DNA from 2 places in the Miniimonas sp. S16 genome. Region 1 is predicted to be linked to the other one. Evidence: predicted binding sites of a transcription regulator. Region 1 holds the regulator's gene; the other holds the start of a gene.
What was found. Region 1 encodes HspR, which represses chaperone genes until heat shock. Its sites were predicted from a motif close to AAGTTGAGTCNNNNNGACTCAACTT; they were not measured.

Region 2: AC3AQ1_RS07780 (Hsp20/alpha crystallin family protein) is a predicted target of HspR. The motif match lies at 1,131-1,155, and genes of this name have one in related genera.

What each region holds. Positions count from the first base shown of each region.
Region 1 covers NZ_CM173242.1:2,470,733-2,475,590, reverse strand. Annotated here, with positions in the region: gene AC3AQ1_RS10785 (DUF2264 domain-containing protein) at 1-887, opposite strand, end outside; gene AC3AQ1_RS10780 (substrate-binding domain-containing protein) at 1,131-2,306, shown strand; gene AC3AQ1_RS10775 (heat shock protein transcriptional repressor HspR) at 2,534-2,989, opposite strand; gene AC3AQ1_RS10770 (DnaJ C-terminal domain-containing protein) at 3,033-4,052, opposite strand; gene AC3AQ1_RS10765 (nucleotide exchange factor GrpE) at 4,183-4,821, opposite strand; gene dnaK (molecular chaperone DnaK) at 4,818-4,858, opposite strand, start outside.
Region 2 covers NZ_CM173242.1:1,795,995-1,800,852, forward strand. Annotated here, with positions in the region: gene AC3AQ1_RS07775 (uracil-xanthine permease family protein) at 1-1,062, shown strand, start outside; gene AC3AQ1_RS07780 (Hsp20/alpha crystallin family protein) at 1,239-1,694, shown strand; gene AC3AQ1_RS07785 (hypothetical protein) at 2,066-2,437, shown strand; gene AC3AQ1_RS07790 (phytoene desaturase family protein) at 2,503-4,161, shown strand; gene AC3AQ1_RS07795 (Pr6Pr family membrane protein) at 4,158-4,784, shown strand; gene AC3AQ1_RS07800 (MBL fold metallo-hydrolase) at 4,817-4,858, shown strand, end outside.

The DNA.
Region 1 (4,858 bases):
GTGAGCGAGGGGACCTCGGCCATCGCACCCACCCAGAACGGCGCGGCCGCGGCGAAGCGGTAGACGAGGCTGCGGCCCTGGACGAGCGGGCCGCCGTCGGCGCCGACGAGGGCGATCGCGTCGGTGAGGAAGCGGTCCAGCTGCGCGCGGTTGCGCTCGGCGCGCTCGACGGCGAGGTCGGCCGCGCCGGACATCCGCGCCCACAGCGTGGGGTACAGGTGCAGCGCCCAGCCGGTGTAGTGGTCGAAGGCGCGCTCCGGGCCGTCGGCGAGCCAGCCGTCGGCGCGGACGAAGGAGTCGTGGGTGGCGAGGTCGGCGCGCATCTCGGCGAGGTCGTGCGGACCGCCGACCGATCGCAGGAACGTCTGCACCACGAGCCGGAACCAGACCCAGTTGATCTGCGGGTAGGTGTCGTCGCCGACGGCGGGCGCGAGGTAGTCCACGACGCGCGCCTGGACCGCGGGGTCGAGTCGGTCCCAGAGCCACGGCCGCGTGAGGTCGAGGATGAGGGCGATCGACGCCGCCTCCACCTTGGCCTGCGGCTTCTCGTCCAGCCGGACCCAGCGGTCCGGAGCGCTCGGGTCCGTGCCGGCGGCGATTCCTGCGGCGTACCAGTCGGCGAGGCCGAGCGGGTCGGCGCCGCGCTCCCCCGCAAGCCGGAAGCCGGCGAGCAGGAACGTGCGGGCGAAGCCCTCGAGGCCGTCGACGTCGCGGCCGTAGCCACCCTCCGGCCCAGGGAAGGTGATCCGCGCGTGACCGGCGGAGGCGTGCTCGCGGGCGGCGAGGAGCAGGCGGTCGGTGAGGACCGCCCAGTCCTCGCGCGTCCAGCCGGTGCACGGGGAGATCGCGGCGGCGGTCTCGTCCGTCCCAGGCTTGCCCTCGATCACAGCGCGCTCCTTCGTTGGTGCTCGGAAGCGGCATCACTTCCGATCGCTTTGTGATCGCTTGATCACAACCAGTCAGTGAAGCGCTCGAAAAGATCCATGTCAAGCGACGAACTCGGGCTGCTGGCGATCATTCATGAACACTTTGACTCTGATACGATCACGATCGGTCGACTGCAGGCCGATCAGCGACTGGCGCGCCAGCGCGCCGACACGACGGAGCAAGGACGCGACGGAGGGAGGGGCATGTCCACCACGGACGAGTCCGGGATGCTGCCGGCCACGCGGCGCAGCGAGCTGCTCGAGATCCTCCACCGGCAGGGCACCCTGCGGGTGCGCGACCTCGTCGACGTGCTCGGCGTCTCCGCGATCACGATCCGCCGCGACATCGCCCAGCTCGCCGACGAGGGCCTGGTCAAGCGGGTGCACGGTGGAGCGACCCTGCCCGACGGCGATGCCTCCTCCGCGTCCGGCGCGCCAGCGTCCGGTTCGTCCGGGACGCCCGGGGGCGCGTCGTCGGCCACCGCGGGCGCTCGGGGAGCCGGGGCCGCGGAGCTTGCCGGTCCCCCGCGCCGCATCGGGATGCTGGTCCCGTCGCTGGACTACTACTGGCCCGGCGTCGTGCGCGGCGCGGAGGAGGCGGCGCTCGATCACCACATGCGGATCGTGCTGCGCGGCTCCTCCTACGAGCAGGACACCGACCGTCGGCAGCTCGAGCGGCTGCTGGCCAAGGGCGTCGACGCCCTCGTGGTCGCGCCGCAGATGGACCTGCCTACCACCCCGGACACGCTCGCGTGGCTGGCGGGGCTGGGCATCCCGGTCGTGCTCGTGGAGCGCTCCGGAACGGCCGGTGCGCACCGCGAGGCGCTGGAGTCCGTCGTCACCGACCACGGGCTCGGCGCGGAGATGGCGGTGCGCCACCTGGCGTCGCTCGGGCACCGGCGGGTCGGGCTCGTCACGAGCCTGCACTCACCCCACTCGGCGGTGATCCGGCGAGCGTGGCAGGACGCGTCCGCGGAGTGCGGCCTGGTCTCCGAGGGCGCCGTCGACGTCGCGGTGCCGGACAAGGTCGACCCGGGCTGGGAGGCCGGGCTCGAGGCGGCGCTGGAGATGTGCCGCGCCTCGGGCACCACGGCGCTGCTCGTGCACGCGGATCCGGAGGCGATCGCGATCGCCCAGCACGCCGAGGACCACGGGCTCGTGGTGCCGCGGGACCTGTCGATCGTCGCCTACGACGACGAGGTGGCGAGCCTCTTCAGCCCGCCGATCAGCGCCGTCCGGCCGCCGCGCCGGTCCGTGGGCGAGACCGCGGTGACGCTGGTCGCCTCGCGGCTCGCGGATCCCGGGCGACCCACCCGGCGCGTCATCATCAGCCCGACGCTGCGGGTGCGCTCGACGTCGGTCCCGCCCGGCGGCGAGTGACGCCACAGCGACTCGGCGTGACGACACAGCGACTCTCAGCCACCCGTCAGGTCTCGGCATGTCTCTGACCTGCGCAGACGCGACCTGGGCAGCTCGAGAGTGCCAGCACAGTCGCTCTCCCGAAACGCAGAGTCGCTCTCCCGAAACGCAGAGTCGCTCTCCCGTCGCGCCGGCGGCTGTGCCCGCGACTCGAGGCGGCTCGGTCCTGCCCGGCGGCGAGTGACGCGTCAGCGGCCCTCGCGCCAGAGCACCAGCGCCGACGACGTCCCCGTCCGCACGAGGCGACGGTGCTCGGCGTCGTCGCGTCGCTCCTCCGCCCGCCGGGCGGCGCGCTGACCGCGGGGCACGGACTCGACGTCACCGGTCGGGGACGCGGCGAACACGCGCGAGCCGGGATCGATGACGGCCCGCAGCCCCTCGAGCGCGGCGCGCAGCGCGCGGTTCTCCCGCTCGATCGCGAGGATCCGCCGGATCCCCTCGAGGTTGACCCCCTCGGCCGAGAGTGCCTGGACCTGGCGCAGGGCGTCGACGTCCCGCAGCGAGTACCGCCGGCCCCGGCCCGCGGTGCGGTGCGGCACCACGAGGCCGAGGCGGTCGTACTGACGCAACGTCTGCGCGTGCATCCCGGCGAGCTCGGCCGCGGCGGACACCGTGAGGACGGGCGTGTCGTACGTCCGGATCATCGGTGCCTCCGCTCTCTCGCAGGTCTGCCGCAGGTCTGGCAGGTCAGGTGGTGGCCGCGCCGAACAGGCCGGCCCGGGGGTCGGCGCCGTCGGTCGCAGCGGCGAACGCCTCCACGGCCCGGCGCGCCTCGTCGGTCAGCCGCTCGGGCACCACGACCTCGATCGTCACGATGAGGTCGCCGGTCGCCTTGGGCGTGACGACGCCGCGGCCGCGCACACGCAGGCGCTTGCCCGACGGCGAACCCGCCGGCACCTTCACGCGCACCGTGCCGCCGTCGAACGTGGGCACGGCGATCGTGGCGCCGAGCGCCGCCTCCGCGAACGTGACCGGGACGGTCACGGTGAGGTTGTGCCCGTCGATGCCGAACACGGGGTGCGGCGAGACGGTCACGGTGACGACGAGGTCGCCGTTCTCCCCGCCGCCCGAACCGGGCCGGCCCTTGCCGCGCAGCTTGATCTTCTGGCCGTCGCGCACGCCGGCCGGGATGCGCACGGTCATCGACCGCCCCTCGGCGTTGACGCCCATCTCCCCGCCCTCGACGGCCGTGCGGAACGGCAGCGTGAGGGTCGCGGTGAGGTCGGCGCCCCGCTCGGGGCCGCCGAAGCCGGCGCGTCGGCCACCGCCGGCTCCGCCGAAGCCCTGCGCACCGCCGAACATGCCGGACAGGATGTCCTCGAACCCGCCCCCGCCACCGCCGGCGGTGGAGTAGCGCACGCGCTGGCCGCCAGCACCACCGGCGCCGCCGCCGAACATGCCCGAGAAGATGTCCTCGAACCCGCCGGCGCCGCCCGCGCCGCCCGCGCCCGCGGTGAACCGCGGGCCGCCGCCGGCCATGGCGCGCAGGCCGTCGTACTGCTTGCGCTGCTCGGGGTCGGAGAGCACGGAGTAAGCCTCACCGATCTCCTTGAACGTCGCCTCGGCCTTGGCATCCCCGGGGTTCTGGTCGGGGTGGTACTGCCGGGCGAGCTTGCGGTAGGCCTTCTTGATGGCGGCCTCGTCGGCGTCCTTCGCGACGCCGAGCGTGGCGTAGAAGTCCTTCTCCAGCCAGTCCTGGCCCGTCATGGTCGCCTCCTTCCGTCAAGCCGTCCGTTGCTGCTGCCCTCGCTCGTTCGCGAGGCCTCTTCTGTCCTTTCGCGAGGTGATGTCGGTCGTCCGACATCACCTCGCGAAAGGACGAACTTCCTCTCGCCGATCACTCGGGACCGACGACGCCCACGCGGGCCGGCCGGATCACCGTCTCACCCCGGCGGTAGCCGGGCTGCGCGACCATCGCGATCCGCGCCGTGTCGGCCTCGGGGTCGGCCTGGTGCATGAGCGCCTCGTGGTGGTTGGGGTCGAACTCCTCACCCTGCGCGCCGAACCGCTCGACGCCGAACCGCGTCGCGAGCAGCTGCTCGAGCTTGTCGGCGATCGCGAGGAACGGGCCGTCGAGCTCGCCGTGCTGGCGGGCCAGCTCGACGTCGTCGAGCACCGGGATCAGCGCCTCCACGACGTCCGCGCGACCGGTCTCCCGGGCCGCGGCCTCGAGCTCACGGCTGCGCTTGACGAACGCGTTGAAGCGCTGCTCGGTGTTGTAGACCTCGGCCTTGGCCCGCGCGAGCTGGTCGGCGAGGTCGAGCGCCTCGGCCCGCGCGGCGGCGAGCTCGTCACCCTCGCCCTGGGCGCCCGCGCCCGACGGCGGAACCTGGGTTCCGCCGTCGGGCTCGGCCTGGGAGTCCTCGCCCGGGGCGGGCGCGCCGGCCGCCGGCGCGTCGCGTCGCTCGCCGGTGGTCGGGTCGAACCGCCGCTTGTCGCGGATGATCGGCTCGCCGTACTCCTCGGAGGACGTCACTTCTTCTCGTCCTCCTCGTCCACGACCTCGGCGTCCA
Region 2 (4,858 bases), 670 kb from region 1:
CGGGGGCGGGTGCCGAGCTACCTCGGCTCGTCGTTCGCCTTCATCGCGCCGATCGCGGCCGCCAGCCAGAGCGGCGGGATGGCGAGCGCGCTGGGCGGCGTGGTGGTCGCGGGAGCGGTGCTCGCCGTCGTCGGCCTCGTGGTGAGCTGGGCCGGGCACGGCTGGATCGACGTGCTCATGCCGCCGATCGTGACCGGCACGATCGTCGCGGTGATCGGGCTCAACCTCGCGCCCGCGGCGTGGAACAACGTCAAGGTGGCGCCGGTCACGGCGCTGGTGACCATCCTCGCCGTCGTGCTCGTGACCGTGCTGTTCCGGGGCATCCTCGGCCGACTGTCGATCCTGCTCGGCGTGCTCGTGGGCTACGCGGTCGCGCTGGTGCGCGGCGAGGTCGTGTTCGACGAGGTGCGCGCCGCGGCCTGGGTCGGGCTGCCGCACTTCACGACGCCGACGTTCAGCCTGGCCGTCCTCGGCCTGTTCGTGCCGGTGGTGCTCGTGCTCATCGCCGAGAACATCGGCCACCTCAAGTCCGTCGCGGCCATGACGGGCGACAACCTCGACCCCATGGCAGGGCGCGCGCTCTTCGCCGACGGGTTCGCCACGGTCCTCGCGGGCCTCGGCGGTGGGTCCGGCACCACGACGTACGCCGAGAACATCGGCGTCATGGCGGCCACGCGGGTGTACTCGACGGCCGCGTACTACGTCGCCGCGGTGACCGCGTTCCTGCTGTCGCTGTCGCCCAAGTTCGGCGCGCTCATCGCGACGATCCCGGTCGGCGTGCTGGGCGGGGCGGGCACGGTGCTCTACGGCATGATCGGCGTGCTCGGCGCCCGGATCTGGGTCCAGAACAAGGTCAACTTCGCCGACCCCGTCAACCTCACGACGGCGGCGATCGCCCTGGTCGTCGGGATCGCCAACTTCACGTGGAGCGCGGGGCAGCTCACGTTCGAGGGCATTGCGCTCGGCACGTTCTCGGCGCTCGCGGTGTACCACCTCATGCGGTCCGTGGCCCGGTGGCGCGGGACGCACGACGAGCCGGCCTCGCCCGCGTCGGTGCCCTGACCGGGCCGGGTCCGTCCCGACCGGCCGCCTGATGGCGCCCTGACCTCGATCGGTGCCTCCCATCGTTCGCCTTGAGTGAACCCGACTCAACTCTCTTGGCACTCACCGCCACCGAGTGCTAAAACTGACATCAGCGGGACCGCACGGGGCAGTCCCACCGTCACGAGGAGCGACAGATGGCCAAGACCTACGACCCGTTCCGCGAGCTCGACCGCTTCGTCGGACAGATGCTCAACGCCGACCGCGCCGCCGCGCAGATGCCGATGGACCTGTACCGGTCCGGCGACCACTACGTGCTCACGGTCGACATCCCCGGGGCGGACCCGGGCACGATCGACGTCAACGTCGAGGACCGCACGCTGAGCATCCGGGCGCAGCGCACGGCCCCCGAGGCGAACGACGTGCAGTGGCTCGCCAAGGAGCGCCCGACCGGCACCTACGCGCGCCAGCTCACCGTCGGCCGCGGTCTCGCGCTCGACGCGATCAGCGCGAACTACCACGACGGCGTGCTCACGCTCACCATCCCGGTGGCGCAGGAGGCGAAGCCGCGTCGCATCGAGGTGCAGCACGGCCAGAGCGACGGAGGCGTCGTCCAGGCCGAGGCCGTCGAGGCCGCGCCCGCGAACGACTGAGTCGCCGCGTACAGGGCCTGACGCCCGCCGCGCTCGCAGCACCCCCGAGGGGCCGCCGTCCACCCGGACGGCGGCCCCTCGCCGTCGTGACTCGTCCCACCTCACCGGGAATGCGTTGGCCCTTGTCGGCGTTATGACGTAACGTGGGCGGCTCGTCCACGGCCGTGGTCACACCGGCCGGACGAGTCGACCGGGCACCCGCCCGGCACCCACGGGGAGCGTGGCGACGACGGATCGTCGCCGTGCCCCCTCCCGGACGTCACCGGCACGGTGCGCCGCCCACCTGGGCGAGCTGCGCCGTCGTGAGCGCGCACCCGCTGCGTTCCTCGGAACCCGACGACCGGGCCGCATGCACGCAAGGAGCAGTACCCATGACCACCATCCCGACCTTCCGACCGATCGACCGCACCGGCATGACCGACGAGGCCACCGCCGTGCTCGCCGTCACCGAGACCGTCCGCAGCCTCCTGGCCGGCGAGCTCGCCGGCGAGACCACCCTCACCGCGAGCCGGCCCGTGCCGATCGCGTTCCTCGACGACGGCCGCCGTGTCTTCCTCGTGGTCGACGACGGCCCCGGCCGTCCCGCCGACCAGCCCCGCTCCTGGGGCGTCGAGGTGCACACGGACGGCGACCTCGTCGGCGACGCGCCCGGCGCGCAGACGGCGGTGCGCACCACGCGCCGCCTCACGCCGCAGGCCGCCGCCGACGCCGCCCGCTACGTGCTGGCCGCCACGGCCGCCTGAGCCACCTGAGCCGCGCGGCGGCTCGAGCGCCCGCCCTCCGGACGGCGGCGCCCTACGCTCGGGTCGTGCAGCGCTACGACGTCGTCGTCCTCGGCGGCGGCCACAACGCCCTCACCGCCGCGGCCTACCTCGCGCGGGCCGGTCGGCGCGTCCTCCTGCTGGAGCGCGCCGACCACCTCGGTGGCGCCGCCGTGTCCGAGCGACCGTTCGACGGCGTGGACGCGCGCCTCTCGCGCTACTCCTACCTCGTCAGCCTGCTGCCCCGGACGATCGCCCGGGACCTCGACCTCGACGTCACCCTCGTCCGGCGCCGCTTCTCCTCCTACACGCCCGACCCGCACGACCCCGCCCGCGGCCTGCTCGTCGACTCCGCCGCCGACGCCGTCGCCCACCGGGCGGCGTTCGCGCGCGTGGGCGCGGAGCACGACGCCGAACCCTGGGCGCGCTGGTACGCCGGCACCGCGGCACTCGCCCGGGCGCTGGCACCGACCCTCATCCAGCCGCTGCCCACCCGGGCCGAGGTGCGCGAGCGGTTCCTCGCCGAGGCCGGTGTCATCACACGCACGGAAGCCGACGCCGAACCCGGAGCCGACGCCGACGCCGACGCCGACGCCGAAGCCGAGGCGCTCTGGCGCGACCTCGTCGAGCGCCCGCTCGGCGAGGCCCTGGACCGCCGCTTCGCGTCCGACCTGGTCCGCGGCGTCGTCGCGACCGACGCCCTCATCGGCACGTTCGCCGACCTCCACGAGCGCTCGCTCGCGGAGAACCGGTGTTACCTCTACCACGTGATCGGCGGCGGCACCGGCGACTGGGACGTCCCGGTCGGCGGCATGGGCACGGTCTCCGGCGCCCTCGCCCGCGCCGCGAGCAGCGCGGGCGCCGAGCTGCTCACCGGCGCCGAGGTCGTCGCGGTCAGCCCCTCGGGCGAGGTGCGCTTCACCCGGGCGGGCCGCACGCACGAGGTGAGCGGCGCCGTCGTGCTCGCGGGCCTCGCCCCGGCCGTGCTGGACCGCCTGCTGGCCGAGGACGCCGGCACCGACCCGGCATCGGCGACCGCCCCGGAGGGCGCGCAGGTCAAGGTGAACCTCGTCCTGGACCGGCTGCCGCGCCTGCGGGACACGAGCGTCGACCCCGCCGCCGCCTTCGCCGGCACGTTCCACGTGCACGAGCTCGCGAGCGAGCTGACCGCCGCGTTCGCGCGCGCGGCGGGTGGCGCCGTGCCCGACCCGCTGCCCTGCGAGATCTACTGCCACACCCTCAGCGACCGTTCGATCCTCGGGCCGGAGCTCGCGGCGTCCGGCGCGCAGACCCTCACCGTGTTCGGCCTGCACACGCCGCACCGGCTCGTCGCGGCGCACGGCAACGACGCGCTCCGCGAGGCGCTGCGGGACGCGGTCCTGCGAGCCCTGGACTCCGTCCTCGCCGAGCCGGTGCTCGACGTCGTCGCGCACGACGCCCACGGCAACCCCTGCGTCGAGGTGCGCACCACGCTCGACGTCGAGCGCTCCGTCGGCATGCCCGGCGGACACATCTTCCACGGGCCGCTCGCCTGGCCGTGGCGCGAGGACGCGGCGCCCGACGGCGAGCGCTCCCCCGCGCAGCGCTGGGGCGTCGCGACGGCGCACGAGCGGATCCTGCTGTGCGGGTCCGGTGCGGTGCGCGGCGGCGCGGTGTCGGGGCTCGGCGGGCACAACGCGGCGCAGGCCGTGCTGGAGCAGGCGTGACCCCCGCGCGACTGCGCGCGAGCGCGGTGGTGCGGATCGCCGTCGTGGCCCTCGTGGTGGCGGCGGAGACGTACCTCGTGACGTCGCTCGGGGACGCGTTCTCCCCCGCGAACCACTACTCCTACTTCACGGTGCTCTCGAACCTGCTCGGCGCCGTGGTGTGCGCGTGGGCGCTCGTGGCACCCGTGCCCGACGTCGTCCGCGGCGCCGCCGTGACCTTCCTCGGACTCACCGGGATCGTCTACAACACGATGCTGCGCGGTGTGGACGTGCAGACCGAGGGGTTCCCGAACACGGTGCTGCACGTCGTCGTGCCCATCCTCATGGTCGCCGACTGGCTGCTGGACCCGCCGCGCACGCGCACCACGCCGCGCCGCGTGGTGGCGTGGATGCTCGTGCCCCTCGCCTACCTCGCCTACACCCTCGTGCGCGGTCCGATCGTGGACTGGTACCCCTACCCGTTCCTCGACCCGCGCGACGGCGGGTACGCACCCGTGGTGCTGGGCAGCCTGCTCGTGGCCGTCGCGTTCTTCGCCATGGCGTTGCTGGTGGCGTGGGTGGGCAACGCGCTCGGCGGGACGGGCCCGAGGGGCCGCTCGGGCCGCTCGGGCCGGCGAGGGTGACGCGGGGCGGCCCCGCGCGGCACAGTGGGGCGATGCGCTTCGAGCGGCTCGTCGTGCCGGCCCCGGGCCGCACG